2 regions of the Paraclostridium sp. AKS73 genome follow, and region 1 is predicted to be linked to the other one. Evidence: a T-box and tRNA genes for the amino acid it is inferred to sense, from the RefSeq annotation. Region 1 holds a T-box; the other holds one or more tRNA genes.
The links. A T-box is a leader RNA that pairs with one kind of tRNA and senses whether it is charged. The one in region 1 lies ahead of metG (methionine--tRNA ligase), so its partner is inferred to be a tRNA-Met.

Region 1 (16,720 bases):
ATGGAATCTAATAGATTGGATTATAGGAGAATTTGGACTTATATTTATAATATCCGAACCTTCAAAGTTTTTTGAACCCAATCTATATGAACCAAATCTATATAGTAGCCCCTATAACATTCCTCAAAGGATAGTAGGTTTATTTTTGATATATTGCTTTTTATCAGTAATATACTGGGTAATAAAGAAAAAAATAAATATGGTAGTTCATTACAGTTTAATAATAGCCATATATATAGCAATTGCTGTACTATATCTTATTGCAGTCCAATCAGGTATATAAAATATAATAATAATTTTAATATTATTAAGTTTAATCTTTTGAAGTTTCTGTGCAATAAATCAGTTTATATACTACTATATAAAATAAAGAATATATATAAATAGATGTTCATAGTAAATATAGGGGGTGTAATTATGGGTTTCGATATGGAAGCAGTTAGATTTTATTTAGGTTTATTTTTATAATATATGGAATAGTTTTTGTAGCAATAGAAAAATTTAAAGGGATAACTATTTACGACTCAAAAGATCAGATTAACGGAATAATAAATGGATCTGTAAACATGTTAGTTGGAGTAGTTGTATTTTCTACAAGTCTTAAAAGGGGTATAGTAACATCAGCTTTAGTACTACTTATATGGATAATAGAAAGAAGTATGTTGAACTCATATCTAAATACAAAAAGAGCAAAGTATTTAAACCATACTGGTGTTTCAACATCTTCAATCAAAGCAAGGCACAAAGGAAAAGCTATTATAGATGGTAAAGAGGTTAAAATTACTGCATGGGACAAAGATATACCAAAAGACTCTGAAATAATAATAACTGACTTAGTGGGTGCTACTCTCTTAGCTAAAAATAAGTAAATAGTTAATCATTTATATAGCTCAGGAAGGTTATGTAGTTATATAAATGATTAATCCGAGTTTTATGTTCATTATATATTAATATGGTTTATCAATCTCCACTATAAATTAGAAATTGTAAATATGGCTGCAATTAAATTGTTATTCCTTCAAACAAAGGTACAAAATTTTCATCCCCAGGTGAATCATCTTTATATTTAATCAAGTTTTTAAGGATTAGTTATTTGTGTTATCTTCATAAATATAACTAAATCTTTTTCATTTGATCCTAGCTTATAATCACCTTCCATATCTACGCTAGATACCAATTTATCCTCACCAGCAATACTATATATCACAATAGGTGTGTCTTTATTAAATTTTAATATCTTTTCTACTTCTATTCCTGATAATGCAATCCCCATATCTGAATCTTCAAAGAAATCCAATGTTATATCTTGATAATTCGGCTCAATGAAAAGCTTTATATTTTTATCTTCCTGATATACGCTTACTGGCACTTTCTTATTTCCAATATCTAAAATTAAGTTATATAATCTATGATCTTTTATAAATTCACCTTTTTTATATTCCTTAGCATAAAAATCAATCTCATATTTATCTTTGTTTAAATTTTCAATGTCATAATCTAGTCCCATCCCACTAATACTTCTTTCAGAAGAATGATTTCTAACTAACTTAAGTTGATTTTCATTTGTATTAATGTCACATCCTATAAAAAACATTGAAAATATAATCAAATAGTAACTAATCAATATAGGTTTTCTCATAAGTGCTCCCCTTTTAAGGTAATTATATACTGAATCTCTTTATCGTTAACTCTATTTTATTTAAATAAATTTACTATCAAAATACACTTGAATTTTATTTTATATATATAATTATTATAAGTTGGAACTTGTTAAAAAAAGGAAATACTCTTATGCAATAGTAATATAATTATATTATCTCGGAGGTGAATAATGAATAATAAATGTTCTCACTTAAAAAAACCAATGCTATTGACATCTCTTCCACTAGGAGTAATGTCCTTCTTAATTCCTATATATAGCAAAAAACTTAATATGAATGCAGTAGAAATAACAGGCCTATTTTCTGTAATATCACTAATTTTAATATTAACTAGACCTATTTTAGGTAAACTTGTAGATGACTTTGGAAGAAAACCTATATTGATATTTTCTTGTATTTTTTTTGCAATATCCTATGCTATATTTTCGATTTCAAACACAGCAATAACACTATATATAGCTAGAATTTTCAAGGTATAGCTACTGCATCAATGACTATTTCTACCTATACAATTATTTCAGATACGACCAAAGAAAAAAACTTTTCAGAAGCCTTTGGAAGTATACATTCATATAAATCACTAGGTTATTTATATGGGTGTATTATAGCCTTTTCTATATTATCTTTTATGCGATTTACACAAGGATGGAAAGTATTATTCATCATATTTTCTATTGCTTCTATTTATGCGGTATTTGAGGTGAAAACTAAGGTTCCTGAAAGTAAAAAAACAGAAATAAGTGTAAACAATAAATTCAATAAAAATATATCAAAGAAAATAAAAAAATTATTAATAATAATATTTATAACATATGTATCATCATCAATGTTAGGATCAATAATTATGATCTATATGCAAGATAAGTTTACAAATAATATTTTATTATTAGCATATGCATTTCTACCAGCTCTTTTAGCTGAAAGTTTTTTCTCAAAGAAAATAGGAATTTTTTCAGATAATTACGGTAAAAAATATTCGATGATGTTAGGTCTGATTATTTGCGGAGTCGTATCTATTTTTACTCCAAGCGCTAATTCGCTTATATTATTATCGATGTTATGGATTATATCTACATTAGGCAGTGTTTTATATAGTCTGTCCGAAAAAAATATTTATACAAATATGACCGATAAATCATCAATGGGAGCAATGTATAGTCTTTATAGTATTGTTTGTGATTTTGGATTAATGATAGGGCCTTTAATAGGTGGGATTCTTTATGATAAAGTTTCTCCTAAAGCTCCATTTTATTTGAATGGAACTCTTATGCTTATCTCATCGATTCTTATATTAATATTAATTAAAGAAAAAATTCAAGAAAATTCACAAATGTAATAAACAAATTATTAGTTTTACCTAACAAGCCTTAAATTTTAGAGTCTATAGTTATAAATTAATGGACTTATACTCCGAATAAATGGATTATAAGTCCATTTTTACTCCTAATCTTAAAACAAGTTTTTAAGAATTAGTTGGTTATAATCAAAATAGTTAACATTAATACAAGACATATAGTTGCTAAAGATGCGCATATATTAATAACTTTATTCAGTTTTAAATCTGATTTAAATATTTTAATAAGTATAAAGTAAATTAAAATACCTATAGCTCCACCTAGCGTATTATTAATTAAATCTGTTATATCAGATGCTCCTAAACCAAATATAAATTGTGTTATTTCAAATAACAAACTTACTCCAAATATAGGAAGTATCTTTTTTATAAAACTCCAATCCCACTTTAACATACCTATATAACAACCTAAAGGTATAAATGCAATTACGTTTTCTATTAACTCTCTGGTATAAAGCTTGCCATTTACTATTACAGAACTTCCATAAGGTACTAAGTTAATACTTCTTTCCCCCGAAACTGCTACACCCATTTTAAATACTATTACAAAGGTTAGTATAAACAAATATATTATCAATAAAATACTCGTTACCTTATAGGTGTTATTTTTTTACTTATTTCCATTTAACTCCCCCCTAAATACTTTATCTAAATTTAATAGTAAGTTATATAAAATAAAAAAACTAGTAAAAACTCTTATACTATTAAAAAATTTATTTAACTTACCTATACTAATTTAAATAAATAGTCTTAAAATTTCTTACCCATGATCACAAAAACATCTGTTTTAATGGACATTTTAATATTTTGAAATTATAATCTATTTAGAATATATTGGGAGAGTGAGAGTGTGGATGAAACTAAACAAATAAAAGAAGAACTTAGCTATATACATAGTTCAATAGATAATTTATCTAATACTATGAATGATATAAATAGTACACTTTTAAATAGTAAAGGTGGACTGGAATATGTATTAATTATAATTGTATTATTTTGTATAAATAGCAATATTAAGAAGTTGACACAAGCAATTAGAGAAAATAAAAAGTAAGTTAATGCCCTTAAAATCTAAATAAATAGATTTTAAGGGCATTATTACTAGATACCTTTAAACGTGTTTTTAACAACTAGTCTAATGAGTTTTTATTTTTAAATTTTCTTCTTCTAATTCTATTGTTTTCTTATCTAGTCTTTCAAATAATATAGAAATTTCATATGGTAGAGTACACTCTATTCTTTCTATTTCACTCCACTTACTATGATTAATAGATAGCCATTCTTTTATTTTCAACGAAGATTCTGGTAAAAATGGTTCTAATAAGTTAGCTAGATTTACAATAGCATAAATACAAGTATATATACTGTTTTGCATCTTTCATTATCCTCTTTTACCGTTATCCAAGGTGTACTTGAATCAAAGTACTTATTTACACTCCTTATAACTTCAAAAATATTCTCAAGTGCAATTCTTAAATTTCCTTTTTCTATAAGAACACCTACTTCATTATATAATTGCTTTATACTTTCTTTAATATTTTTATCAATCTCACCATTAGTAACTTTATTATTATAATACTTTTTTATAAACACTAGAGTTCTGTTAACTAAATTCCCGTAGGCTCCTAGTAACTCTCCATTATTGCTATTTACAAATTCCCTCCATGAAAAATCAGAATCTCGTTTTTCTGGAGCGTTTATTAAGAAAAAGTACCTTAATGAATCAGAATTATAACGCTTTACTATATCAGGAATCCATACAGCCCAGTTATTACTAGTTGAAATCTTTTTGCCTTCTAATGTTAAATATTCGCTAGATACAATTCTATCAACTAATTTTGTATATTCAATTCCATTTAATAAAGCTGGTAGTATTATCGAGTGAAACGGAATATTATCTTTACCATGAACATAACAAGAAACTGCATCATCATTCCAAAACTCTTGATATGATTTGTTATTATCTCTTGCCCATTTTTTACTCATTGTAAGATATCCAAGTACAGCATCTATCCAAACATACACCTTCTTATCCTTAAATCCATCTATTGGTACATCTATACCTAAAGAAATATCTCTTGATATGGCCCTATCATGTAACCCTTCAATAAGGTATCTTTCTGTATTATTTACAGCATTTATTTTCCATGTATCTTTATTTGCCTCTAAATTATCTTTTATAACATCTTGAAATTTAGATAAAGCAAAGTATAGATGCTTAGATTCTTTTATTGTAGGTGAATCATCACATAACTTACATTTTCTATCTGATAATTCTAACGGATCTAGCAAAGATCCACAGTGGTCACATTGATCTCCTCTTGCGGTTGATTTACACTTAGGGCATAAACCTTCAACATACCTATCGGGTAAAAATTGTTGGCAACTATTACAATAAACCTGTTCTACATTTTTTTCGTAAATCAAACCCTTGTTGTACAAAGAAGTGATTATATTTTGGACTTCTATTTTATGAAACTCACAATCAGTTCTTCCATAACAATCATATGAAAAATTCAATTTATCAAAACAATACTTAAATTCCCTATGATACTTATTTGCTACTTCCTTTGGAGTCACACCTTCCGACTTTGCTCTAATTGATATCGGCGTTCCATGGCAATCACTACCTGATACATAAAGAACATTATCGCCTTTTTTCTATAGTATCTAGCTATTACATCTCCAGGTAATAGGGCTACTATATGACCAATGTGAAGTGATCCATTAGCGTATGGCCACGCTCCTCCTATAAAAATATTCATATCCAATACCTCCTAAATAATTTTTTATAATAAAAAAACTCCCGTCCCTAAGAAATTAATCTTAGGAACGAGAGTTAAACTTCGTGTTACCATCCTAATTCATGTATATCTCACAATATACATCTCTTCAAGTACGCCATAATATACCTATGGTTATACCCTATCACTATAACGGGTGAACCCGTTGCAGCCTTAATTTTATAAAAAATCTCGGTGCACAGCTCCAAGGCCATTTTCACTCTAATATCCTTTGCTTCCTCTCACCAAATAGAAACTCTCTGTAAAAGTATTCTTAAAGCTACTTTCCTCTTCATTGCATTTAATATAAGTCTAAATAATAGTCTTTATATTATTATATGCTATTTTAGTATAAAAAATCATCTAATAAATTATATTTGATCAAATAACAATTAAATTAAAAGTTCTGATATGCTTTAATTAGAAAATGTTTCAATATGAATTATAAAAATGCTAGGGGGATAATTATGTTTAAGATTATAGAAATACATGATATTGAACTTAAGTCTAATGTTGCTGATTGCATATTAAGAAAACTGCCTGAGTGGTTTGATATTGAAGAGTCTATAGTTGAATATGTAGAAGGTGTAAAAGATACTAAATTTTATGTAGCTTATGACGTAGAAAAACCTATTGGATTTATAAGTATAAAGCATAATAATGAGTACACATCAGAAATATATGTTATAGGAGTATTAAAAGAATATCAAGGTAAGCATGTTGGAAAATCATTAGTTGAGGTTGCTAATAACATATTATCCAGCAAAGGTACTAAATTTCTTCAAGTTAAAACACTAGGACCATCAAATCCAAATAAGTACTATGCAGATACAAGGAGGTTCTATAAAAGTGTTGGCTTTTACCCATTGGAAGAAATAAAAGAACTTTGGGATGAAATAAATATATGTTTAATAATGATAAAAAATATTTAATTAGAAAGTGGTCATAAATTAAAAAAACTGTTCAATAAAACATATGATTTTATGTGCAGTTTCTTATATTAAAACAACAAGTCTTAAAATTTTACTTCTAGTTATATTAAGATAAAGTTAATGCCCTTAAAATCTAAATAACTATATTTTAAGGGCATCTTTACTACAAATCTTTAACCAAGTTTAGAAATTGCTATAAACTAATTTACTTTACATTTTAGGTATCAATTCAAAAATAAATGTGATATATTTGTACTATAAAGATACAAATATATCACATTAAAAGGGGATTTATTATGAAAGAAACAATACACAAACATTCATATTTCCTAGGATTTCTAGGGTTTTTAGGATTTTCAGGGGTAAATAATGACCCTATATTCTTTCTAAACTTTGCTTTCTTTGGTTGTTTTGCTTATTTTTGGTGGTTTAAACTAGGATTAACTGAAGATGAACGATTAATTGCAGATAGATATAAAGCAGGTTCAATTTCTTTTAGGATATGTTTTTCAATAGCATTTTTATTAAGTCTTTTTATTGGTCAATTTTCTTTAGACTTTGAATTACTTTATAAAATCCAATTAATTATACTATCACTTACTTTTGCAATATCTGTAAATTTATGGGCATATTTAACTTACAAATTTGATTTAGAGGACTAAAAATATTATGACAAATTATATAAGTAATTTAAAAAAATATCGACAATTAAAAGAACTAACACAGGAAGAGTTGGCTATCAAAGTTAATGTTAGAAGAGAAACCATAGCTCGTTTAGAAAATGCTAAATATAATCCTTCACTTGAACTAGCTGTGAGAATATCTAGGGAATTAGATACCCCAATTGAGAATCTATTCATTTTTGAACTTTAACAATCACTAAGTTAATGCCCTTAGAATACAAATAAATGAATTCTAAGGGCATTTTTAATCCTAATCTTTAAACAAGTTTTTAAGTATTAGTTATTTACTTTAAATTTTAGTCATACTATAAAAACCAATGTGATATATATGTAATATATAGATATAAATAAGTCACATTAATTAAGGGAGATTTTTGTATGTATGAGTATAAATTTATAGAAGTACCATTAAAGAAAGGTTTTAAAGTTAAATCCGGAGATACTTTTGAAGCATGTAAGTCTATTATTCATGATGAATCTAAAAATGGATGGAGATTAAAGCAAATTGTCATTCCTTCAAATGAAAATACAGGATTTTCAGCTCCAGGTGTAGCAGCTCCATATTTCTATCAAATTATTTTTGAAAAAAGAAATAAATTAAATACTTCATTTATGTTTTGTAAGTCAATTATAAATACAACTTTATTTTACATAAAAAAAGGATTATAAAATCTTTCTCAAATTTTATAATCCTTTTAAATTATGATACTTTAAAATAGTATAATAGCCATAATAAAAGCTACAATTGCAGTAATTAATCCAACCCCTAATGCTATTGCCCATGACTGATACGGTCTTTTTCCATACTCAATATATTTCTCATTACCCTCTAGCGTTCTTCCCTCTAAAAATGCATTTAACTCTTTGTAGGTTTTTACATCATGATTCTTTTTATGTCTCTCAACTTTACTTGCATAATACATTGATACTAACCATATTAAAATAAATATTAAAAATCCCATATTTTTCCCAAAAACCTTCATAAGTGGAACAACTAATATAATATCTGCTATAAGAAGTATAGTAAAAATCTTACCATCCTTTTCAAATTTAGAAATCTCTTCTTTTTTTATTTCCTTTTTCATTTCTTCAAGGTCTCCTTTAACTAATATATCAAGAGATACATTAAAAAGAGAACTTAATAACAATAAGCTTTTCATATCTGGATAATTTCTATCATTCTCCCAATTTGAAATAGTTTGGCGAGATACAAATATCCTCTCAGCTAATGCCTCTTGTGAAAGCTTTCTATCTGTTCTATATTTCTTTATTTGTTTGCCAATCTCCATCTAATTACCTCCTGTACTATTATCCTATAACCTTAAATTAATTTTGGCTATCAAACGTCTTTGATATTACCTATTTTTAGTATGTAAAAGCTTTTGACACCTCTCAAAGTGTGTAATTATAAGATTCTAATAGCATTAACTTTGTTCCTATTAAAAATAAAAGTATGTTTCTAAAAACTTTAGAGATATACGAAACCTCCTAAGTTTAACTCTAATAATTTTGTTAAAAAAATTATTAATATCATAACATAGATTATAACCTTTAATTTTAAAATGAACTAAAATCTATAAATTAGTAACTCAAATCTAAATTCGCCTAACAATCCTTAAACTTTCACTCCGAAATAAAGTCATTTCAGTACACATTTAAATTCATTTTAAGTTTATATGTTAAAATAATTTTAGGTTTATTAAATATATAAGGAGTGAAAATGATGAAAAATAATAATATTTATATTTTTCTAGGTCTATTAATTAACTCAAGTTCTCTTTTTTAAACACTTTTGGAACAGTAAGTGATTTTACAAAGGGATTACTTTTTGGTATTGGTATTGGTATTGGTTTAATAATAATAGGAATCTATTCTAAAAATCATGATTTATCAAAATTCAAAAAATTTAAGTATAGCTTTTTTAGTAAAATTTTTAGTCAATAGAAATTATGTATATATAACTATTACTTAATACTAGTTACCCTTAGAATCCAAATAAATGTATTTTAAAATTATTTTTGATACAACTCTTCAAACAAGTTTTTAGAGTATAGTTTCTTTTAGGAATAACCCCAAAAATATCTGTTTTAGTGTACAAGTTGTAAAATAAACCTTATTTTAATACAATATAGATAAATAGGAGTTTGTAAAGGGGGAGTATTAAATGAATATATTGAAAAAGATAGCACAACTATTTTGTATAGTATTTACAGTAGCAACTATATTGAGTAGTTCATTGCAGTTGTTAATGGGTAGGCTAACAGATACAAATGAACATATTTTAGATAGAGGAGTTTTAACGTTAATTGGATCATTAGTTTTAATTTTAATGACACAGTTAGAATTTAGAAATAAGTTATTTAGATTTATTGCACCTTATTCTGTGTTCATATCAATTGCACTTTTGTATGTTTTTATAAGCGGTTTTTGGAGCAATCTACATCCAAATGCTTATCGGGATGTATTTTTGAATGATACCATAGCATATATTGTTGTGTACGTTGTTATAAATATAGTTAATAAAATCAAAAAAAAGAGTATACATATTGAAAATTAAGGAGCATTAATGGATAATGCTCTTTTTAGTGTTCAAAAAACATATGATGTATAGTTTGGATGTATTAAAACAACAAGTCTTAAAATTTCCGTTTAGGTGCTAGTTTCTATTTAGAATAAAGTTAAAGCCAGTAGAATCCAAATAAATGGATTTTACAGGCATTTATACTACTGCTCTTTAAACAAGTTTTTAGAGAATAGTTTAAGTTTATTTTAAAAATACTTTTACTTATATCCTAAAATTTATAAATAACTAAGATACAATAATAATTAATGATGATTTAATTATAGGGAAAAACAATGAAACATAAAGGAACTAAAAGTAATAATACTATTAAATTAACATTACTTCTCATATTCTTTATTGGGGTTTGGTTTACTGCTAGCGTATTAGAAGCAACCTTTGTTTGGTTTATTACAATTAATTTAATAGCAATATACCTGATTATTAAAAATAAATCTACTACATCTAAAGATTTTATTTTAGGTATTATTTTCGGTATTTTGTGTATGCCATCAAGTCCTATAATGGGAATTTCCACTATTATCCCTTTTATTGCATCTATTGGAATCTTCAAGAAAAGTAAAAATGCTGTTCATATTTTCGATAATAATAAAAAAAGCATATTAGTATCAGTAATCTTAATATTGGGAGTTGGGATGATACTTGGTGCAATAAATGTATTTTTTGCAATAGGCAGCATACCAATAAATCCAGGTTTTAAAATACAATACGTATTTAATGCTTTACGTGCTGGAATATTTGAAGAAATATTTTTTAGATTATTCTTCTTTGCTATGTGTGTTTATATTACTAATGATTCTAAATTTTCAAAGATTCAAAATCTATTATGTTATTTGATAATGATTCTTCCACATACATTGATACATTTCAATCTTAGTACATTTAATCTTCCAAGTGTTGTAATGTTATCGGTATTATTTGGGTTACCTTTTGCATCAATGTTAAGAAAATTAAATTTAATATCTGCAATTGGTGCTCATTCAATAGTTGATATTATTCGTTTTTGTACTTTTGGTATATAGTTAACTCTATTTAAAAAATAATAAAATCTCTTAGTATAACTAGTCCTAAAATTTCGGTTTAGGGAATAGTTATATCAAAAAGAGTGTAATTGTTTAAATTACTTAATTCTAACAATTACACTCTTTTCTACGTTATTAAAACTTTATTTATTTAATAATTTATAACCATTTCTCTAGTTTCTTTTAAATTATTAAGTATGTTAACTAGCTAATTAACATACTTATCCTTAATCATCTTTACTTTTTAATAAATAGTTTTTCTTAAAAGCAAAGTGATTTGTCATTGAAACGGTCCCATGAAATGATATTAAAAATACTAGTAAAAAGGTAGCCTCCCAATCAAGTAGAGTCCCTAAAATAATTATAATAAATAATAAAATACAAGATTTTATACAACTCTTGTATTGAAAATCATAGTAACTACTATCTATTACTTTTAATGAATCTTCCCACAACATACCTTGTGTTATCCAGTAAGATACTTGATTTCTTTTATAGCATCTATAATTATAAATCAAGTATATAGGAACAAAAACTGCGCTTACTATAATATAAGTACTCATAAATTTCCCCTTCAAATTTAATGAATTTGTAATTTATTTTAATTATTCTTTTACCATTTATACTCCTTTTTCATAAAATAATCCCAACATATCTAACTACAGTAGCTATCAAAATTATATTTATTTAAATAACTTAAAACAAGGTATTTTACTTATACTTAATGAATATTATAAGTTCTAATAATTATATTATAGTATACTTATTAGAACTTATATCCAATTTATTTATAGAGGGTGACTAAAATTAAAAAGAAATTAATAATAACTATATCTATACTAGTTACATTATTAATGATAGGATGTTCAAACAAATTAACAAATCCATCACTAGAAGGTTTCTACCAAAGCGAAATGAAAAACGGGTATTCTATACAATTTTCTTTTCAAAGTGATGATAATACATTTGTATCATACATCAATAATATAGAAATAAATAAAGGTGAATATGAGCCTTTAGGTTATGGAAAGTATGTGTTAAAAGGTGACAGAGAAGAATTAAAAATCGAACTAGAAAAAGATGATTCATTTAACCTTCCTATGGAAAAACTAATAGAAAAGCTAAACGAAGGTAGGCCGATACAAATGAAAAATCTAAGTAAAACACCAACATACTTTGAACAAGTATTTAGTGATGAAGATAAAAAAGCTGTAGAAAACTTATTAAAATAAACATTTTAAAAACACCTGAAATTCATAACTCAAAGCAAAAAGAATTGTATAACAATTTGTTAAACAATTCCTTTTTAAGTTTGTAATTCAGTTTCTTATACAATCTGTTCAACAATTTATATTCAAATAATTGAAATAACTGTATTTGACTTTTATTTTCTAGTTCCTTCTTTTTCTATCTTTTCTAAAGCTTTTGCAGGTACATCCTCTTTATTAATTGTAGTTTCCCCAAGAGAAATTGTTTTACTAGCACTTATCTTGATGTAAGTCCCTGGTGCATAATAATCCTTTGCAGTCCCTCTTTTAGTAAAATCTACTTCTCTTTTATTTCCTTCTTTGTCATATCCAATTAATTTATACTCTTTTCCTTTTTCTTGTTTTTCACCTTCACTATTTACTAACCAAGAATCTTTATTTACTTCATCTGTTGGTACTTGTGTATAATAAGTTTCTGATGCCACATATCTATTATTATAATATCCTTTTGCCCAAAGTGCTCCACCTACAATTATTGATACGACTATTAAAATTCCTAATGTTTTTTTCATATTCTTCCTCCTAAAATTCAAGTTCTTTTTTTCTAAATATAATCATTGAAACTATTACTGGTATTACCATGTATAGTATAATTTCTATTATTGAAGTTATGTTAAAACTTCCTTTTGTTATATAGTTTAGTTTTTCTATAGCTAACAACGTTGTAAACATGTGTTCATTTAAATTTCCTACTAAATCTACTACAAACTGTTGAGCAAGTATAAGATTTAATATCATCCCTACTGTTCCTGATCCTAGCAATACAAATGATATTGTTCCATACATTGCATTTTGATAAAAATAAACTAATATTGTAGATATACCTACATATACAATAATCTTTAGTACTCCTATTCCTGCGCCAAGAGTCAGTTGTAAAAACTGTTCGTGCGTAAGAGTAAGTCCTAAAATCTTTGGTACAACTGTTACAAGTACACCTAACAATACACCTGAAATTACTGATAATATTACTGTTTCTATTGCTTTTGTTAATATAATTTTATTTCTATCAATCCCATATCCTATAGCTATTTGCATTGCTTTACTTTTAAAATCATCTGAGTATATTGATAAAAATATTGGTATCCCTACTACTAAATGATAGAATCCTAAAATAAATCTGTTTTTGAAATATATCCTCCTCCATCTAAATTTGGAGTATATATTATAAATACCATTGTAAGGAATAGCCCTAAAAAAGTTGCTACCGTGTATATTAAAGATTTTTTACGACTTATTCTGTTTAAATCTGCTATTAAATAATTTAACATTTCTTCGCCCCCTCTACTAATTCAAAGTAGTAATCTTCTAACGTCTTTGTAGATGATTTTTCTTGTAAAATTTCTATTTTATTTTCCTTTAAAATTTTCTTTGTTTTCTCAATATCACTTACTTTAATCTCTATAGTATCTGCTTCACTTTCCAAATTGTTTTTATCTATTTCTTTAAGTATTTTTCCTTCGTGAACAATACCAAATCTATTTGCAGTATGTTCTAATTCTCCAAGAATATGAGAAGATACTATTATTGTCATTTTGTACTCTTCATTTAATTTCTTTATTAAGTTTCTAATGTCCGCTATTCCCTGTGGGTCTAGTCCATTTGTAGGTTCGTCTAATATTAGTATTTCTGGGCTACCCAGTATCGCATTTGCTATTCCTAATCTTTGCTTCATTCCCATAGAAAAGTTTTTATATTTTGCTTTTGTTTCATGTAAGTTTACTATTTTTAATACTCTATCAATTTCTCCTTTATCCTTGATTCCTTTTAATTGTCTATAATAGTTTAGGTTCTCTCTAGCATCTAAATAATCAAAGAAGTTTTTCCCTATGAAAACCCTATTTTTTTCCTATTTGCAAGCAATTCATTTTTATCTTTACTACCTTTTATTGATAATTCTCCACTACTAAATTCTGATAATCCTAATATAACTTTAAAAATTGTTGTCTTACCTGCTCCATTTTTTCCTACAAGCCCATAGATTTCACCACTATTTACACTTAAACTTAAGTTTTTAGTGACATGAAATTTGCCATAATATTTATTAATATTTTTTAACTTTATCATATTCTCTCCTTTTCTTTATCCGTGCTTTATTTAACTCTATTTTATACATTCATTCTTAACTAAAAATAAACCCAAGCTTAAATAAACCTTACTTTTTTTAATTTACATAAAAATCAGTAGGTTTCCTAAAGTTTTCCTAATTTTTTACGAATATATTTATAATAAGACTTAGGAGGATAGGCAATCATGATTACAAATCTAATCAGAAATAATAATTTTTTAACTTCACCAAACAACACTTTTTATAATTCATCAAAAAAAGAAGATAAGGATCCTATATTAAAAGCGATTGAGCAAATAATTTTAAGCAAAACTATAACTGAAAAAGAAATTAAAGGAGAAAAACTTACTGAAAAAGAGCAGGAATTCAAAGTTAATAATATAGTAATTCCAGATCCTGATACTATTTTATTAGCTATGTTAGACTCTAAGGAAACAGATGTGCAAAATTCTAGAAGACTAAAGTTTGAGGATAAAGCTAGTGATAATGATATCGTAAAATTAAAAGAGCTGTTAAAAAACAACGCTTAAATTTCTTCTGAAATAACTTAAAGCATTAATAATGCTATAGTGTATTATAGCCTTACTAATGCTTTATATTTTTTTGAAATATGTAATTAAATAGAGAGTTTATCTATAATAAATTATTTTTAGATCCTTTATTTAATATATTTTCATAATCTATAAAATCATAAATATCTTTTTTAAATACATCACTAAACTTTAAAAGTTCATCTATTTCTAAATCTTCAATAGCCTTGTTGTTGTCCTCACAATAAATAACTATACTTCCCACAATTCCATGAGCATCCCTAAACGCAACTCCTTCTTTAACTAAGTAATCTGCAACTTCAGTAGCATTTAAAAATCCATGCTTAACAGCTTTTTTCATGTTTTCTTCATTTACTTTTAAAGTAGCAATCATTCTTTCCATAATAGAAATACACATTTGTACAGTGTTTATACTATCAAAGAAGCCTTCTTTATCTTCTTGCATATCCTTGTTATAAGCAAGTGGTAAACCTTTCATAACCGTAAATAATCCAAATAAACTTCCATAAACACGGCCCGTTTTTCCTCTTATTAACTCAGCACCATCAGGATTTTTCTTTTGTGGCATTATACTGCTACCTGTTGTATATAAATCATCAATTTCTATAAATTTAAATTCTTGACTACTCCATAATATAAGTTCTTCACTTAATCTACTTAAATGCATCATTATTATAGAAAAATCACTCATAAGCTCAAGTAGATAATCTCTATCACTTACACCATCCATATAGTTTTCTACAACTCTACTGAATCCTAATTTTTCCTTAGTAGTTTCTCTATCAATATTATGAGTAGTTCCTGCTAATGCTCCACATCCTAAAGGACATTCATCTAATATTTCTAAAGCGTTAGTAAGTCTTTTTTCATCTCTATCAAACATGCTATAATAAGCCATTAAATGATGTTTAAATGTTACAACTTGGGCTCTTTGTAAATGAGTATATCCTGGCATGATTACACAATTTTTGTAAGCAACTTCTTTTAAAGTTTTCTTAAAGTTTTTTATTAAATCTATTATTTCTATAGTACTTTCTTTAGCAAATAGTCTCATATCTGTTGCTACTTGATCATTTCTGCTACGAGCTGTGTGTAGTTTTTTTCCTACTTCACCGATTCTTTGTATTAAGTTTATTTCTATAAAACTGTGTATATCCTCATAGCTACCTTCTAATAGTAGTTTTTTATTATATATATCTTGATGGATTTTTACCAACCCATCAGTTATAGCTATGCCTTCTTCTTCTGTTAAAAGATTGCACTTAACTTGCATATATACATGAGCAATACTTCCTTCTATATCCTTTTGATACAATACTTTATCGTAATCAAATGATTTGTTAAACTCTTCCATAAGCTTATTTTCTTCTTTTCTAAAACGCCCACCCCATAGTTTCATAAACTTCACCTCGTAATGTATCTAATATTTGTTTTTATATCTACTCTCTTTTTCATAGAATTTATATTTGTTTAATAAACCCGAATTTTATGAATTATGTTTTAAACAGTTAATATATAATTTTATCTATGCTTATTTTATTTTAATGCTTTTATTTTTAAAGGAAGTGTAAATAAATTTATAAACCCACCTGCATCTTTATGATCATATAATTCACTATCTCCAAATGAAGATATAGATTCATCATATAATGCATTTTCCGTAAATATACCAGCAGGTTTTATATTACCTTTGTATAGCTTTATATTTACAGTTCCTGTTATATTTTCTTGAGTTTCTTCTATAAAAGCATCTATTGATTCTTTTAATTTACTAAACCACATTCCGTTATATATAAGTTCTGAATACTTGTGAGCTA
Region 2 (16,720 bases), on a different contig from region 1:
AGTTTTAGTGTTTGTTTCACTTCCATCAATATGAGCTTTAAGTCTTCTATTTTTTGCTATACAAGCAATATCATTTATTTCAAATTCTCTTTTTATCATGTATTCTCCTTAGTGTAATTTAATACAATTTTATTTATTATAAAAGACCTTGATTTTTATATGTTTGCAAAGTTTTTATTATATAGCTTAATGTCCAAAATTCCTTGTCCATTTTTTCTGATATTAGTAATAACCCATCAATTAATTGTTTTTCTTTAAAGTTTTCTAAAAGAATCATGATGCTTATACTATTTATTTCACCATCTTTTGTATCTAATGTTCTAGATTTTTTTACGAACTCATTTTGCATAGCTAATTTTATTGAGTCTTCAAGTTTCTCACTTACATCTAATTTAGGCATTTCATCAAATATCTTAACATCTGATGAGTTAAATTTAATATTTACAGCTTTGCTTAAATCTGTAGATAAAAATATAGTGTTTTTAAATTGAGCTCCTGAAAAGTCTACACCTTCTAAATTTACTGAATCAAACACAGTGTTTTCAAATTTAGCTTTTTTTAACTTACTCTTTTTTAGGTTACTTCCAATTAACTCTGCATTTTTAAATGTGCATCCATAAAAATTACAAGATTTGAAATGAGCTCCTCTTAAACTTGTAAAGTTAAAATTAGACCCTGAAAAATCACTATTGTAACAATTACTTCTCTTTAAATCTTGATACATAAAATTTTTATTCAGTTTTTGTATCTTATTGTATTTTAAACCTTGCTCCATATTCTGTTTTCTTACCATCTTGTCCTCCGCATTCTTTTTTGTATATTAAAAACCCTTATACCTAGTGATATAAGAGTTTGAAATTACTTATAATTGGTTGCGGGAGCAGGACTCGAACCTGCGACCTTTGGGTTATGAGCCCAACGAGCTGCCAACTGCTCCATCCCGCGATATTTAATTTATCTAATATAATAATATCACATTAAATACAATCCTGCAACAACATAATAACTATTTTATGTACTTTTAACTTTTTTTAATACTTTTCATATTATATAAAGTATTAAATTTTAATTGCGGTGGTGTGTTTATATATGAAAGCAAATTTAGTATGTAAAGGTGGAGGAATGAAAGGTATAGCATTAGTTGGTTCTATAGCATGTCTAGAAGATAGCGGTTATGAGTGGGATAGATTAGCTGGTACTTCAGCTGGAGCTTTAGTTGCTTCATTATTGTCTGTTGGATATACATCATCTGAAATCGAAGAAATTTTATATGATATAGATTATCCTAAGTTTAAAGATAAAAATATTTTTCAATTTATTCCCTTTGCAGGAGATTTATTGAGTGTTACATTTCATAAAGGAATTTATTCAGGAAAATACTTAGAGGATTTTTTACATGAAAAATTTAAACAAAAAGGAAAAACCAAATTTAAAGATGTTTCCGCTAATGGAGAAAGTAGACTTAAAATGATAGCTTCAGATGTAACTAGAAAAAAGTTACTAGTTTTACCAGATGATTTAATTGACTACGGTTTAGATCCTATGGAGTTTGAAATATCTAAAGCCGTTAGAATGAGCGTAAGCATACCCCTTTATTTTTATCCAGTTGAATTAAAGTATGCTAATAAATCATGCTTTGTAGTAGATGGAGGCCTACTTAGTAACTTTCCTATATGGATATTCGATACAAACTGTAATTCTAAATATCCAACAATTGGACTTAACTTGTCTGAAGATACAAATCAAGAAATTCATGAGTCTAAAAACCCAATTCATTACTTACTAGACATTGTAAAAACTTCACTCTATACAAATGAAGATGTCTATTTTAAAGAAAAAGATTCCTTGAGAATTATAAATATTCCTACATTAAATGTTTCTGCAACAGACTTTAATCTTCCAAAGGAAACTATGGAAGAACTCTATAAGTCTGGGTATAAGGCTTCTCAAGCATTCGTAGTTAATAGATACTTAGAAACTTATATATCAAAATATGGCTTTAATTAAAATAAATAAAAGGTGATACTTATTTTACTAGAAAATTATCACCTTTTATATTTTACCAGCTAATTACATTTCGTGTTGCTATATCTTTATATCTATTTAAATTTATCTGATTTGATTTTTCAGAATTAACGCAATTATACATAAGTAGATCCTCTTCTAATTCTTCAAGTATATCTATATCTTTTCTTATATAACTTTCTAATCTATATAATGTTGAATCAACTCTAGATTTGATTAACTTCATATTTCCCATAAATTAATTTTAGTTTGCAGATGAAGATGCACTCACCGCAGCTATCATAGCTACCATAATAGCAATTTCAATAGCTATTATTATTTCTAAAAATATATTATTTGTTATTATGTCTAAATTACCTTCTTCTTTGAAACAATCAGCATATGCAGAAGCGACAATAGCAGCACTTATTATATTCCTATTGTTCTTACCTAGTGCCCAATTTCCAAAGCCTTTTATATCTTTTAACTTATCAGATACCTCTTTTATCTGTTTAACTAAAATTTCTTCGTCACATTCTAATAATGATATGGCTCCTATTAGTGGATATCCATATCCATCTATTTTACAATTATTAGTTTCTAAAAGTCTTTTTATTCTTAATACTTTATTTAAGCTTTCTTCGTTTTTATTTTTATCAAAAGCCATTATATGTGAAAGTGATTGAAGATTATTAGATTTGTAGAATCCTTTTGAGTTAAGAACTTTATAACAGTTTTCCATATATTCTAAATCACTATCTAAATTTTTTGAGTTTATAGCTATAAGCGCTGCCCTACAATAATCATCACTAGATGTTAAAAATGGATGGTTATTTTTCATAAAGTCATATACATATTTAGTTCTATAAATAGCTGTATCTATATCTACCTTATTTTTATTTTCATCTATTATAATAGCTGTAAATGGTAAATATGTATCGTTGAAAAATTTATTTTCTTTTAACTTGTTATAAGTATTTAATATTGAATTAAATGACTCTTCTTTGTTTTCTTTATTAGATAATAAATTTGATAAATAAAACAAACTATGTCCTCTAAAATTTGAAAATATTCCTGTATTATTTTTAATCACTTCTATACCTTCTTCAACTTTATTTGGTATTATATGCTCATTTTTTATTGTAGATGATAATATACAACTTTGTTGTATCATTCCCATTTGCCAAGAACCTTTTACCTCTTTTATTTTTCATTATTATGTATTAATAAATCTACCTTATTATCTATTACAATTTCTACCATAACTTTATCCCTCTCCCCTATAAATTATTATTTAATTTTATATGTATAAGTTTATCATATAGATATATTTATACATAATCTTTTTATCTATTTTTTAAATTTTCTCAAAATTCAAACATACACTTTATATTTTTTTTAATAATATTAATTAGAACTAACTTAACTATTTAAACATCAAAATAATTTATTAAAGTAGGAGGTACGATGGGAAATTTTCTTAATAAGTGGAACAATATTAGTTTGGTTAAAAGAATTTTAGTTGGTTTGATTATAGGAATATTGCTAGCATTAACTATACCTAATATAGCTAAACCAATAGTTATTTTCGGATCACTATTCGTTGGAGCTCTAAAATCAGTCGCTCCGATTCTTGTGTTTTTCTTAGTAATGTCCGCTATTTGTCAACACAAGCAAGGTCAACAAACTAATATGAAATCAATAATATTTCTTTATCTTTTAGGTACATTTTTAGCAGGGTTGGTTGCTGTTATCGCAAGCTTTTTATTCCCTATAACACTAACTCTTGGTTCTGGCGTTAGTAAGATGGCTCCTCCCGGTGGAGTTATCGAGGTTTTAAAATCACTAATTATTAACGTTGTTGATAATCCTGTAATGGCACTTTACAATGCTAATTATATCGGTATTTTATCTTGGGCTTTAATTATAGGGCTTGCACTTAAAAACGCTTCTTCATCTACTAAAACAATGATTTCAAACATCTCTGATGCACTATCTCAAGTAGTAAAATGGATAATTAATTTTGCTCCTCTTGGAATTATGGGGCTAGTATTTGATAGTATATCTACTCAAGGAATAGAATCCTTGCTTAGCTATGGACAATTAATTATATTATTAGTCGGTTGTATGCTTTTTATAGCACTTGTAGTAAATCCACTTATAGCTTTTGTTGGAATTCGTAAAAACCCTTATCCACTTGTCTTTAAATGTTTAAAAAACAGTGGACTTACAGCATTTTTTACTCGTAGCTCAGCTGCAAATATACCTGTTAATATGCAATTATGTAAAGATTTAAATTTGGATAAAGATACTTATTCAGTCTCTATACCACTTGGAGCTACCATTAATATGGGTGGAGCTGCAATTACAATTTCTATATTAACACTTGCAGCAGTTCATACCCTTGGAATAGAAGTAAATATTATTATGGCTTTATTACTTAGTTTATTATCCGCCATAAGTGCTTGTGGAGCTTCAGGAGTAGCTGGCGGTTCGCTTTTATTAGTACCTCTTGCATGCAGCTTGTTTGGTATCCCAAATGACATAGCAATGCAAGTCGTAGGAGTAGGATTTATAGTTGGTGTAATTCAAGATTCTTGTGAAACAGCTATAAATTCATCTACTGATGTTTTATTCACAGCTGTAGCTGAATTTTCAAAACTACGTAAAGAAAATAAATAATCATAGTTAAAAATGCGGTATAAGTTTATATACCGCATTTTTACTATTTACACTGTTTACTTTTTGTCACTTATCACAAAACCTATTTTATAAATAATCCTCACTTTTCTTATTATCTATAATTGAATGACTACGTGACAGTCCACACGACATTGCATCTACTTCTGTTGTATTTATATCTTCAACTTCATGCTTTGTAGTTTTTACAATATGAGCTTCATCCTTATATTCATCAGTCCTATCATATAACTTGTGATTGACTAACATTTTTACTAGGCAAAATGCTAATGCTATCATAAAGAATAATATTGGAAAACCTGCAACAGTTGCGATTTGTTTAGTTGCATCTATACCACTAATTTTACCTCCTGCACAAATTAGGTTTACAATAGCCATAGAAGCCATTAATACTCCCCAAAATATATTTATTTTATAGGAAGTCTTAGTTTTTTCATTATTATCTGATTTTATTGATAGTCTTGTTATAGTTGTTGTAACAGAATCGCACATTGTAACTATTGAAATAAATATAGCCACTATAAAAAATATAGATAGTATTTTTACAAAAGGATATTTTGTTAAGAAAGCGAATAGTGATACTTCCATTCCTGAACTTTGTATGGATGACCATAAATCTCCATATGAAAGCTCTTGGTGTATAGCCGCTCCTCCAAATATAATAAACCATATCATACCAAATAATGCTGGTATTATTAAATTCATTACCATGAATTCTCGTATAGTTCTTCCTTTACTTATCATAGCAAAAAACATTCCATTCAATGGTGCGTAGGCTAACCATATAGCCCAGTAATATATAGGCCACCATCTAGGCCAATCAGATCCATCAATAGGACTTAAGTAAGTTGATATTTGCAAAAAATTACTTGCAAAATTGCCTAAAGATTGTGTTCCTAGAGATAGTATAAATGATGTCGGTCCTAATACAAATATAAAAACCATAAGTCCTATAAATAACTTTGTATTTTTATCTGATATCCATTTGATTCCTTTATCTATTCCAGTTATGCTAGATATTATATATGTTATAACTATTATGGTTACAATTGTAATCCACGTAAATTTATTATTAGGAACTCCAAGTATTATATTTAGCCCCTTGCTAATCTGCATAGTTCCTACTCCCAATATAGCAGCTACTCCGCCTGCCATAGCAAATAAACAAATATTATCAATTAAAGACTCTAATCTATAATTTACCTTTTTATTAAACAATGGGTATAATACAGAACTTACTCTACATGGTAATTTCATATTATATATTGCAAAAGCTATACATACTCCTGATATGGCATACATTGAATACGGGTAAAACGTCCAGTGTGTAAAAGATGTATTCATTGCAAACATTGCTGCAGACTCACTTCCTGGAATTATACCTATAGATTCTGGAGGATTCATAAAATGGGTTATGGGCTCTGCTATTCCCCAAAATAATATACCTGTACCTATACCCGCTGTTAATGATATACAAAACCAATTCCAATAACTCATAGTTGGATGTGCATCTTTTCCCCCTAATTTAATAGATCCATATTTTGAAAACATTAACCAAAAACATATAAATAAAAAATACAGCAGATAATTGAAATAACCATCCAAAGCTTTTAGTAGCCCATGTTACTATGTTATTTTCAATGTTATACAACATATTCGGTTTAATAATCCCTATTGTAATAACAAAAAAGAATATTAGCGTCATAGGTATCATAATAGACCTTCTTACTTTCACACATTTTCTACATTTTTATTTACCACAACATACCTCCTAATTTTTTCAATAAATACTATACTAATAATTTATATGCGTTAGTATATAATAAATAATAAAAAGGAATGCATTAATACATTCCTTTTTATTACTTATTTATTTAAACCCTTTATAGTATTAACTATTTTTTGTGTGTTTGCAGCAAAAGCATTATTTATAAATAAAACTTCATTTGCATTCTTTTCTTTTACTAATTTTTCTAAGCTTCCCTTATAATGTCTAGAATCTATAACTATTACCTCTTTATAGTGAGGTATTAAAAATGGAACAAATGCATTACCATAAGATTCTTTTACTACAACCAATTTTTTATTATTTTTAGCATCCTTATTTTTTATATCTATTCTTGGAAAATCTCCATGTAGGAAAACTGAGTAAGCATTAGATCCTTTAGCATAATCTGCATATAAAGTCGTCTTAAGAGGTTTATTGGGATTTTCTTTTTCATATCTATAAACACTATAATCACAAGGAATTTTATAATAATCCACTTTATCTGGATTGTTTTTAATCTTACTATCTTGTGTTTGCGCATATAATGTTCCTAAAAAGCCTTCTTTAGTATATTTGTCATACTCCGATAGTTCTGCAGGTTTAAATCCTGCTTCTTTTGCAATGATTGATATGCATAGTATGCACCTAATGAAGTCCAGTGATGATCAGTATTAAAGTATATATACTCCTCTTTATGCTTTTTCAAGTTATCATAAGCATCTACAGTCTTTACATCTTTGTCCATATTTTTATATATACTGTCTATAGAATCTTTTTCTGATTTTGACATATCTTTATATTTTCAGGTAGTCCAAATTCAACATGAGTTGGGACTACCATATTATAAACTTGCACATCTTTTCCCAATGCTTTTTTATGTTCAGATATAATTTGAGAATATTCTTTTTCTCCAGCTTTATTTTCATTAAAAATCTCAAAAGCCTTATTTCCTACAGTAATAACTGATCCTGATTTTTCAGCAGTTGCATTACTATCAGTTTTATTACTTTCTGATGTATCTACTTTTTGTTCAGAACTACTACCTTCTTTACTAGAATTTATGGCATCTTTATTTGAGCACGCTACAACTTGACTCGCAATAATAAGTACTAAACACATTGCTAATATTTTTCTTGTTGATGGTTTTATTTTTTATTCATTTTATTACCTCTCTATTTATATAATTTTATTTCATCTTCACCTTGTCTTATTCCCTTTGATTCATTTATGTGAGAATATATCTGTAAAAATTTATCTCTAAATGGAAATGTGTCATTATAAAAATTTTCAATTCCTTTAAAGTACTCTCCAGAGAATAGTGATTCTTTTGTATACTTAGGAAATTTTGCTAATTCTCTTTTTTCTATCTCTGATACTGTTTTTTTTGGGATAATTACTGATAAAACAGAAAACATTATCAAGGTTGCCACAAATATAAATATATTTATTTTATTTAATATTTTACTTAATTCATTTTTTCGTTTCTCTTGTCTTTTTAATTTACGGCTCATAAGACCTCCTAAAACCTAAAATATAAAAATGGATTGTAGCTGCTTGCTATTAACATTGAAGTACAGCAAATCATTATAACTACATTTAATAGAACTTCTACAACTTGTCCAAATATTTTTATTCTACTTTGTCCTATATATTGTTTAAGATATGGATATATAGGGGTACTCGCAACTATAGCTATTAAAATCCAATATATATTGTTTGTAAAAACTAACTTTAGCTCATTATTTGTAAACTCATTATTTGTAAATCCAAATAATATCTTTATATATTCAAAAGCTCTATTTACATCTGTAAAGTAAAATAAAGTCCATCCAACTAAAAGTGCAACAATCAGATATATATGTGAAAATATTTTTGGTATTTTGTTTAAAACTCTAAATAAAATCTTTTTTTCTAAATATACTAATATACCAAAATAAAGACCCCAAAGTATAAAGTTCCAACTAGCTCCATGCCATATACCAGTTAAAAACCATACAACGAATAAATTAAATATAATGTTTTTTCTATTTCCACCTAATGGTATATATACATAGTCTCTAAAGAAACTTCCTAATGATATATGCCATCTTCTCCAAAATTCAGTTGCAGATTTTGATATATACGGATAGTTGAAATTCTCCATGTATGTAAATCCAAACATCTTCCCAAGCCCTATCGCCATGTCTGAGTATCCAGAGAAGTCAAAATATATTTGTATAGTAAACATTGCAATTCCAAACCAAGCTTCAAGAACAGTTATACTAGATAAATCTGAATTCATATATTGAGTTACAAACTGTCCTGCTACATTTGCAATTAATACTTTCTTTGCAAGACCTATAGTAAACCTACTTATTCCTCTACTAAAATTTTCTACAGTAATAACTCTACTTTCAATTTCTTCTTCTACATCTGAATATCTAACTATTGGTCCTGCAACTAATTGGTGGTACAGAGATACATACATCAAGAACTTAGAGAAATTTTTCTGTGCTTTAACATCTCCCTTATATACATCTACTGTGTATGATAAAGTTTGAAATGTGTAAAAAGAAATTCCTATAGGCAATGAAAACTTAGGCATTTCTAACGATAAATTAAATATAGTATTTAAATTTTCATATAAAAATGCACTATATTTAAAAGTAATTAATAATCCTAAATTAATACATATAGATGATAATAAACCTATTTTAGCTAACTTAGTTCCTCTATACTTTTCAATAAATAGTCCATGTCCATAATCTACTAAAGAACTAAATATTAAAAGAAATATCCATACCGGTTCTCCCCAAGCATAAAATGCTAAAGAAAAAATAATCAAAATAAAGTTTTTCCATTTTCTGCTCTTAACTGCATAATACAGAATAAGATTAATAGGAAGAAATAAGTAAAGAAATAACGTATTTGAAAATACCATAACCCACCTCCATTAGTTTTTATAATCTTAAATTCCTTAACCTTAGCGTTAATTTATCATCGTTAAGTGACATTTATGTTACAGTTAAAAATAGAAAAATCCAACTCTAAAATAGAGTTGGATTTTTAATTATTTGATCTTTTACAATATATTAAATTCAGCTTTACTTCCTTTTGCTGTAGATACTACTTCTAACTTAGCATCTATTCTTTCTTTTAATTCTTCAACATGTGATATTATACCTACTAACCTTCCACCTCTTTGAAGTTCAAGTAAACTATCAATTGCGTTATCTAGTGATTGCGGATCTAATGTTCCAAATCCTTCATCAACAAACATAGTATCAAGGGATACTCCTCCTGCATTTGATTGAACTACATCTGAAAGTCCTAGTGCCAAAGATAAAGATGCTTTGAAACTTTCTCCTCCTGATAATGAGCTAACATCTCTAGAGCTGTCTGTATAGTTATCGTAAATTTCTAGTTCTAAACCTTTTTGCCCCGCTCCTTTGCTCTTACTTTTCTTTCTTATTAAGGAGAATCTATCACCTGTCATTTTTTCAAGTCTTATATTTGCCGCTTCTATTATATCTTCAAAGTATGAAGCTAATATGTATCTTTCAAAAGATATATATGGAGATTTTTTACCATTGCCAAATCAGCTAATTCTCCTACAACCTTATACTCTTCTTCTATAGCTTTAAACTTAGCATTTAAACTTTCTACATTTTTAAGTATAGATTTATTGTTTTCTAATACTGAGTAAAGTTCTCTAAGTCTAAGCTCTAAACCTTTCTTTTCTTCTTGAAGTTTCTTTAGCTTTTCATCAATACTATCTATATCAATAAAAGATAAATCTTTAGTTTTAATAACTATGTCTTCTTTTTTAGATTTAAGTAAATTTAAATTTAAATAATAATCTTCTACTTCTTTTTCTAAGTCTTTAATTAAGTAAATCTTTGATTTAAACTCCTCATAGTTATTAAAATCATTAAATCCTAAGTTTTTTAATAAAGTATTAAATTCTAACTTTATCTTTTCTACATTAGTCTTTAATTCTTCTATATAATCTTTAATTTGCTTAGATTTAGAAGTTTCACCTTCTAATTGTCTTGAAATATTTTCGTTATCTTCTCTTAACTTTATTAATTTTTTGGCTATCATCTAACTCTTTAGATTTAATGTTTATTAAATTTTCAAGAGTTTTTATATCTAAGATGTCATCAGGAATTTTTTCTTTATAATTTTTTATATTGAATTTTACTTCGCCTACTTCTTCTCTTAATTTTTTTCCTCTTCATCTAATGTGCTTAATTCTTTTTCGATTTCTATAATACTATTTTCTATAGTTTGATTTTTTCATCTATACTCTTTTTCAAGGATAGTTTTTCGTTTATTTTTATAAGACCCTTATTTAAATCATCAATATTAGCCTTTAATTCAAGACCCTTTAACTTAACTATTTCATCTGTATTCTCTGAATATTTTTCATCTATATTTAAAGTTTTTGAAAACTTCGATAAACTATTGCTTACAATATCAAAATAATTTTTACAGTCAGTATTTAATTTAGTTAATTCATTTATTATTAAGTTGTATTCTTTTTCAGATTTCTCTAATTTTTCTTTAGCTATTTTTAATTCTTCCTTTGTTGGAACTACTAAGCTTTTACTTATAACCGCTGGACTTGGATGATTTTTAGATCCACATACTGGGCAAGGTTTATTTTCTTTTAAATTAGCTGCTAATATCCCTGCTTGTTCCTTTTTATATATTTCATCCATAGCTTCAAAGCTTTTCTTATAATCTTTATATATCTGCTCTATTTTTTCATACTCTTTATTTAATTTAATATGATTTTCTTTAAGATTTTTATAATTTATTATAGATTTATATAAATCTCTAAGTTCTTGCCTAGTTTTTTCTTTATTAGAAATCTCATTCTCTATTTCTACTTTTTTAGTTTCTAACGTACCTATTTCTTTTAACTTATTTTCATTTTCTAATTTTTCTTTTTTTTAATTTTTCGTTATTTTTTTTATTATTTTCTATTTTAAATTTGACTTCATCCAAACTTTTATTTTTAGTAATTAAACTATCTTTTAGTTCATCAAATTCTGCTATCTTAGGTTTTATATCTTCTAAGTTCTTTATTTGTGATTTTAGTTCATCTCTTTCAGGTTCTTTAGCTTCTTCTATTTTTAAGTTTGATTTTGCTATATCAGCTTCTTTATTTAGTCTTTCAGTATTTAATAGAGTTTCTTCATATGATTTTTTCTTTGTTCTAATATATTTTCATTTTCTATTAATTTATCTTCTATGTATTTAACTTCTTTGGCACTTTTACATTTATTTATAGTTTCTTTTTTATTTCAAATTCTTTTTCTTTATTTATAAGATTTAATAAACTATTATCTATTTTTTCTTTTTCTTTCAATAAATTGTTATTGTTTTCTATTTTTACTTTTCCTTATTTATAAGTTCTAGTTCATTATATAAAGCTTTATCATCTTCATTTAAATTTTTATAAGCTTCACTATCCTTTGATATAAAATCTTTTAATTTTTCTATAACAAAAGGAAAATCTACATATTCTCCAATGGATATATCATGCTCACCTTTTATATTTTTTAAGTTAGTTTGCATTTCATCCTTACTTTTGTTTCTGTTTTTGCTTAAACTGATAGCTTTTTCTTTGAGATCTATCTGTATTTTTTCAAAATCATAAGTGTTAAATATTTTTCTAAAAATACCTTCTCTTTCTAATGAATCTGCTAATAATAATTTTTTAAACTCACCCTGTGGTAGCATAACAATTTGTTTAAACTGATCTCTAGTTATACCCAATATCTCAATTAATTTATTTGTTACATTAGTAACTTTAGTTATAACCTTTCCATCTGGTAATGTAAGTGTTGCATCTGCACTTTTTTCTGTAAATCCTTCACCTCTTGATTTTTCTTTTTTGCTTTGGAACTCTATTTACTATATATCGTTCACCTTTTAATTCAAATTCTAATTCAACAAAAGTTTCTACATCATCATCTGCAAAATGACTTCTCAAAGAGTCTGTCTCTCTTGACTCTCCGCTAGCCTCTCCGTATAAGGCATAGCTTATAGCATCAAATATAGTAGTTTTACCTGCTCCTGTTTTTCCTGATATCACAAATATGTTTCTACCATTAATTCTTCAAAATCTATAACTTGCTTATCTGCATATGGTCCAAAGGCACTTATGGTTAACTTTATAGGTCTCATTATTTCACCTCACTTTTTAAAACTTCATTTATAGTATTCATTAAAACTACTTCTTTTTCTTCTGTATAATCTCCGCTACCTAAATCTTCATAAAACTCTTTAAATAGCTCTAGCTTACTTTTTCTCTTATATTCATCTTTTGCTGAAGTTTTATCTTCACTAATTTCCCTTTTTCTCTCTCTTGTTATTAACATAGTATTTGGATAAACTGCTCTTAACTTTTCCATTGGATTTATAAGTTCTCCATCATCTGTTAATATAGCTTGTATATAATCTTCTTTTCCTTCTTCTAATTCTCTAGCTTCCTCTATTAAGTCTTCTATATTCCCTTTTATAACTCTTAAATCTCTTACTGGCTTTAAACATTTAAAATCTATATTTATTGCATCTTTATTGTTTATATCTAATATGTATACTCCTTTTTTTGTTTAACTTCTGAGAAAGAATACTTTAATATTGATCCTGAGTACTTCATTTCTTCTCTTCCAATTTTTTGTCTTCCATGAAGATGACCTAGAGCTACATAATCAAAGTCATCAAATATTTTACCATCTATTAAATCTGTCCCTCCTATTGATAGAGGTCTTTCAGATTCTGATGTTTCAAGATTTGCTACTTCATATTTATTTTCAATACACTCTATTGCATCTTCTCTTTTCATAGTAACGTATCCATGTCCTACTAGGATATTTACTTCTTCATAATTTATATCTTCCTTAATTTTTTCTACTACGAATTTCATTGCATCATTATGGCTTTTAATTTCTTTTTCATCTGAAATTTTTCTTGTTAATGCAGGATCCTTATATGGAATTAAATAAAAGTTTACATTTTTTTCTCCATCTTTTACAACTACATGCTTGTATAGTTCATCGTCTCTACCCGCTATATATAATCCGTGCTTTTCTAAAATTTGACTTCCAAAGCTTAGTCTTTCTCCACCATCATGATTTCCTGATATAGCCAATACTTTTACTTTTTTATCAATTATTAAATTACTTAAAGTTTCATTTAATAATTCTACAGCTTCCACAGGCGGAATTGACCTATCGTATACATCCCCTGCTATTATAAGTACTTCTGGCTTTTCTTTTTCTATTAAATCTATTAATCTATTTAAAATGTATTTTTGATCTTCAATCATTGAAAATTCATTTACTATTTCCCAATATGCCAATCACTTGTGTGAATAATTTTCATAAATTTCCTCCTTAAGATTTTATATAATTGATTATATCATAAAAAGCCTTCATTTAAATGAAGGCTTATTTATTATGTATCACTTTCTAATTCTTCGATAAAAGCATCTACAATATTTGAATCAAATTGAGTCCCTGAGTTTTTTCTTAATTCTTCTATTGCTTGTTTTTTTGACATTGCTTTTCTATATGCTCTATCACTTGTCATTGCATCAAATGAATCTACAACAGATATTATCCTTGACAATAATGGGATTTCCTCTCCTTTTAATCCTAATGGATATCCATTTCCATCGTATCGTTCATGGTGAGTTAAAATCCCATAAGCTACATGAGATAAATCAGGTGTGCAATTAGCTATTCTAAATCCTTTTTCACTATGATTTTGGATTAAACCATATTCCTCTTGAGTAAGAGGTCCCGGTTTTTCTATTATGCTTTCACATACCCCGATTTTTCCTATATCATGTAGATATGCCAATAGTTTTAACTCTCTAATTTGTTTATTATTTAAGTTTAATTTTTTTCCTATTTTGTATGCATATTCTACAGTCCTACTAGTATGATCTCGTGTTTCTAAACTCTTTTCCTCTAGTGTTTTTTGTAGAGATTTCATTATGTAATTTTTTCTACTCTCTTTTGATAGTAACTTTTCTTGATACATTGTATCTTCTGCTTCTTTTATTAAATCTTCTATGCTTAATTTATTGTCAACTTTTGTTGAGACTCCTAATGCTATACTTATTTTCATGGAATAGTTACTAGCCTTTTTACAATTTTCTAAAATAGTATTATATGTACTTTGGGCACAAATGGAATTTGTGTTTGGCATAAGAATTACAAATTCATCTCCACCCCATCTAAAAATAAGATCCCTTTCATTACAACTATTTTTAAAATTTCTGAAATTTTTATAATCAATTTATCCCCTTCTAAATGGCCTTTTGTATCATTTAATTTTTTTAATCCATTTGCATCTCCAATTATCATACTTAGAGGATAAAATTTTTCATTATTTAAAATTTTTATTTGTTCTTCAAAATATGCTCGATTAAAAAGTCCCGTTAATTTATCTGTATAACTCATTTGTCTTAACATATTTTCTAATTCTTTTCTTTTTGTTATGTCTCTTGATACGCCTACTACGCCTACTACTTCATTTCTTTTATTTATTACAGGTGTTTTTATACTTTCAAAATATGTAACTTCTTTTTACTATTTTTATTTTTAATTTAGAATATATATTTTTTTACTTTCTATCGCTTCTTTATCTTTTTTATAAGATACTCTGATAAGTTTTTATCTTCACTTAGTTCTAAATCTGTTTTTCCTATAACATAACTTTTATCTCTTTCATAAAACCTTTCAAAGAAAGCATTATTTCCTCCTACATATTTCCCTTCTATATCTTTATAAAACACTATGTCTGGTATGCTGTTTATTATAGTTTCCATTAAGTTCTTTTGATAAATATTGTCTTCTTCATATTGTTTAAACTCTGATATATCGTGTATTATACCTGTTACTACAATTATTTCTTTGTCTTTGTCAAGTACAGGGGTTAAATAAGCTTTGGTTATTTTGTTTTTATGCTTATTTTCAAATGTCATAGGTTGTTTGCTGTCTAGTACTTTTTTATAGTTCATATCAAACATTTTAGCTATTTCTACAGGGTATATATCTTTATTGAATTTACCTATGATATCTTCTTTCTTTATTTCTTTACTTATATATGTGTCTTTAAATTTTTGGTTTATATCTAGAAATGCTCCTTCTTTTGATTTTATCCATATAGGTATAGGCAGCGTATTGAATATTAAATCCATTAAATTTTCTTTCATAATTTTTTCCTACTTCCTTTTACATATCATATCACTTATATATTACTTTAAATCATATATTTTTTCATTTGGTAAATTTTGGTTTAAAAAGTAATTATATATATTACGATTCAAAATATATAGCATATTTTATTTATTTATATTATTATATTAAAATGAAATAAAATTTTAAGGAGAATTTTTTATGCCATTTACATTAGCTCATCCAGCTGTAGTAATTTTTTTCAAAAAACAAAAACTTTAGTTCATTAGGATTGATTCTAGGCTCTATGGCACCAGATTTTATATATTTTTTATTATTTAATCCAAGCAGTGATTTAGGACATACACTATTAGGATTTTTAATTCTTAATCTTCCAATATGCTTTTTGTTAAACTACCTAATATTAAAGTTCATAAAAAATCCATTTATAATTAATCTCCCTTCTAAGATCTGTAACTATTATACATATCTTATAAATTATGATTTTAATTTTAAAAGTCCTAAAGATATTTTTGTATTTACATACTCATGTATAGTCGGAATGCTAACACATATAATCTGGGATGCATTTACCCATAAAACAGGTTATTTTGTTGTTAACATAAATCTATTAAAAGAATCTATACATATACTTGGTTATCAAGTTCCCTTTTTCAAATTGCTTCAACATGGTAGCACACTATTAGGTTTTTTTGTTATTTTATATTACTTCTATACTATAAGAAGGTATAGTAACAAACATATACGATCAAATAAATTTCAATATCATTTAACAGCTATTTCGATACAAATTTTAATTATTATTTTAAGCTACCTTATATTTAAAAATTTTGGAATAGGTAGATTTGTAGTGACTTTTATGAATGGATTGTTTTTAGGATATTTAACCTCATCAATTATTTATAGATACAAATTATTGAAATAAATTTTATTATATAAAAATAAGTAGTTAACGATGTAAATTAGTTTCACTCCGTAACTACTTATTTTTATTAAGCTAATGCTTCTTTTTCTGTATCTTCAGGCTCTATACTTTCAGGTTTTAAAG

Region 2: it encodes a tRNA-Met, which carries the amino acid that the T-box ahead of metG (methionine--tRNA ligase) is inferred to sense. The anticodon was not compared.

The regions. Positions count from the first base shown of each region.
Region 1 is NZ_JAIXHU010000024.1:18,138-34,857, reverse strand. Features, by position in the region: gene LEQ07_RS13070 (hypothetical protein) at 1-283, shown strand, start outside; gene LEQ07_RS13065 (NfeD family protein) at 567-869, shown strand; gene LEQ07_RS13060 (hypothetical protein) at 1,079-1,639, opposite strand; partial or broken gene LEQ07_RS13050 (MFS transporter) at 1,843-2,994, shown strand; gene LEQ07_RS13045 (VanZ family protein) at 3,131-3,580, opposite strand; gene LEQ07_RS13040 (hypothetical protein) at 3,866-4,069, shown strand; gene LEQ07_RS21620 (hypothetical protein) at 4,151-4,390, opposite strand; partial or broken gene metG (methionine--tRNA ligase) at 4,351-5,780, opposite strand; T-box leader at 5,841-6,103, opposite strand; gene LEQ07_RS13030 (GNAT family N-acetyltransferase) at 6,266-6,730, shown strand; gene LEQ07_RS13025 (DUF3796 domain-containing protein) at 7,027-7,392, shown strand; gene LEQ07_RS13020 (helix-turn-helix transcriptional regulator) at 7,400-7,603, shown strand; gene LEQ07_RS13015 (DUF4177 domain-containing protein) at 7,792-8,082, shown strand; gene LEQ07_RS13010 (helix-turn-helix domain-containing protein) at 8,124-8,702, opposite strand; gene LEQ07_RS13005 (DUF6608 family protein) at 9,578-9,970, shown strand; gene LEQ07_RS13000 (CPBP family glutamic-type intramembrane protease) at 10,270-11,016, shown strand; gene LEQ07_RS12995 (hypothetical protein) at 11,244-11,579, opposite strand; gene LEQ07_RS12990 (hypothetical protein) at 11,814-12,248, shown strand; gene LEQ07_RS12985 (YxeA family protein) at 12,401-12,796, opposite strand; gene LEQ07_RS12980 (hypothetical protein) at 12,807-13,322, opposite strand; gene LEQ07_RS12975 (hypothetical protein) at 13,394-13,555, opposite strand; gene LEQ07_RS12970 (ATP-binding cassette domain-containing protein) at 13,549-14,115, opposite strand; gene LEQ07_RS12965 (ATP-binding cassette domain-containing protein) at 14,112-14,351, opposite strand; gene LEQ07_RS12960 (hypothetical protein) at 14,538-14,882, shown strand; gene argH (argininosuccinate lyase) at 14,986-16,302, opposite strand; gene LEQ07_RS12950 (argininosuccinate synthase) at 16,440-16,720, opposite strand, start outside.
Region 2 is NZ_JAIXHU010000003.1:37,565-54,284, forward strand. Features, by position in the region: gene LEQ07_RS02815 (hypothetical protein) at 1-99, opposite strand, end outside; gene LEQ07_RS02820 (pentapeptide repeat-containing protein) at 137-793, opposite strand; tRNA gene LEQ07_RS02825 (tRNA-Met) at 870-945, opposite strand; gene LEQ07_RS02830 (patatin-like phospholipase family protein) at 1,090-2,007, shown strand; gene LEQ07_RS02835 (hypothetical protein) at 2,060-2,260, opposite strand; gene LEQ07_RS02840 (DUF4003 domain-containing protein) at 2,270-3,184, opposite strand; gene sstT (serine/threonine transporter SstT) at 3,472-4,686, shown strand; gene LEQ07_RS02850 (BCCT family transporter) at 4,774-6,309, opposite strand; gene LEQ07_RS02855 (DHHW family protein) at 6,571-7,131, opposite strand; gene LEQ07_RS02860 (DHHW family protein) at 7,023-7,262, opposite strand; gene LEQ07_RS02865 (DHHW family protein) at 7,235-7,591, opposite strand; gene LEQ07_RS02870 (DHHW family protein) at 7,645-7,983, opposite strand; gene LEQ07_RS02875 (MBOAT family O-acyltransferase) at 7,992-9,296, opposite strand; gene LEQ07_RS02880 (SbcC/MukB-like Walker B domain-containing protein) at 9,534-9,947, opposite strand; gene LEQ07_RS02885 (hypothetical protein) at 9,998-10,555, opposite strand; gene LEQ07_RS02890 (hypothetical protein) at 10,735-11,175, opposite strand; gene LEQ07_RS02895 (hypothetical protein) at 11,852-12,238, opposite strand; gene LEQ07_RS02900 (AAA family ATPase) at 12,336-12,557, opposite strand; gene LEQ07_RS02905 (exonuclease SbcCD subunit D C-terminal domain-containing protein) at 12,649-13,059, opposite strand; gene LEQ07_RS02910 (metallophosphoesterase family protein) at 13,053-13,793, opposite strand; gene LEQ07_RS02915 (HD-GYP domain-containing protein) at 13,922-14,512, opposite strand; partial or broken gene LEQ07_RS22820 (GGDEF domain-containing protein) at 14,543-14,946, opposite strand; gene LEQ07_RS02925 (PAS domain-containing protein) at 15,105-15,689, opposite strand; gene LEQ07_RS22825 (DUF4184 family protein) at 15,959-16,597, shown strand; partial or broken gene LEQ07_RS22365 (acyl-CoA dehydratase activase-related protein) at 16,665-16,720, opposite strand, start outside.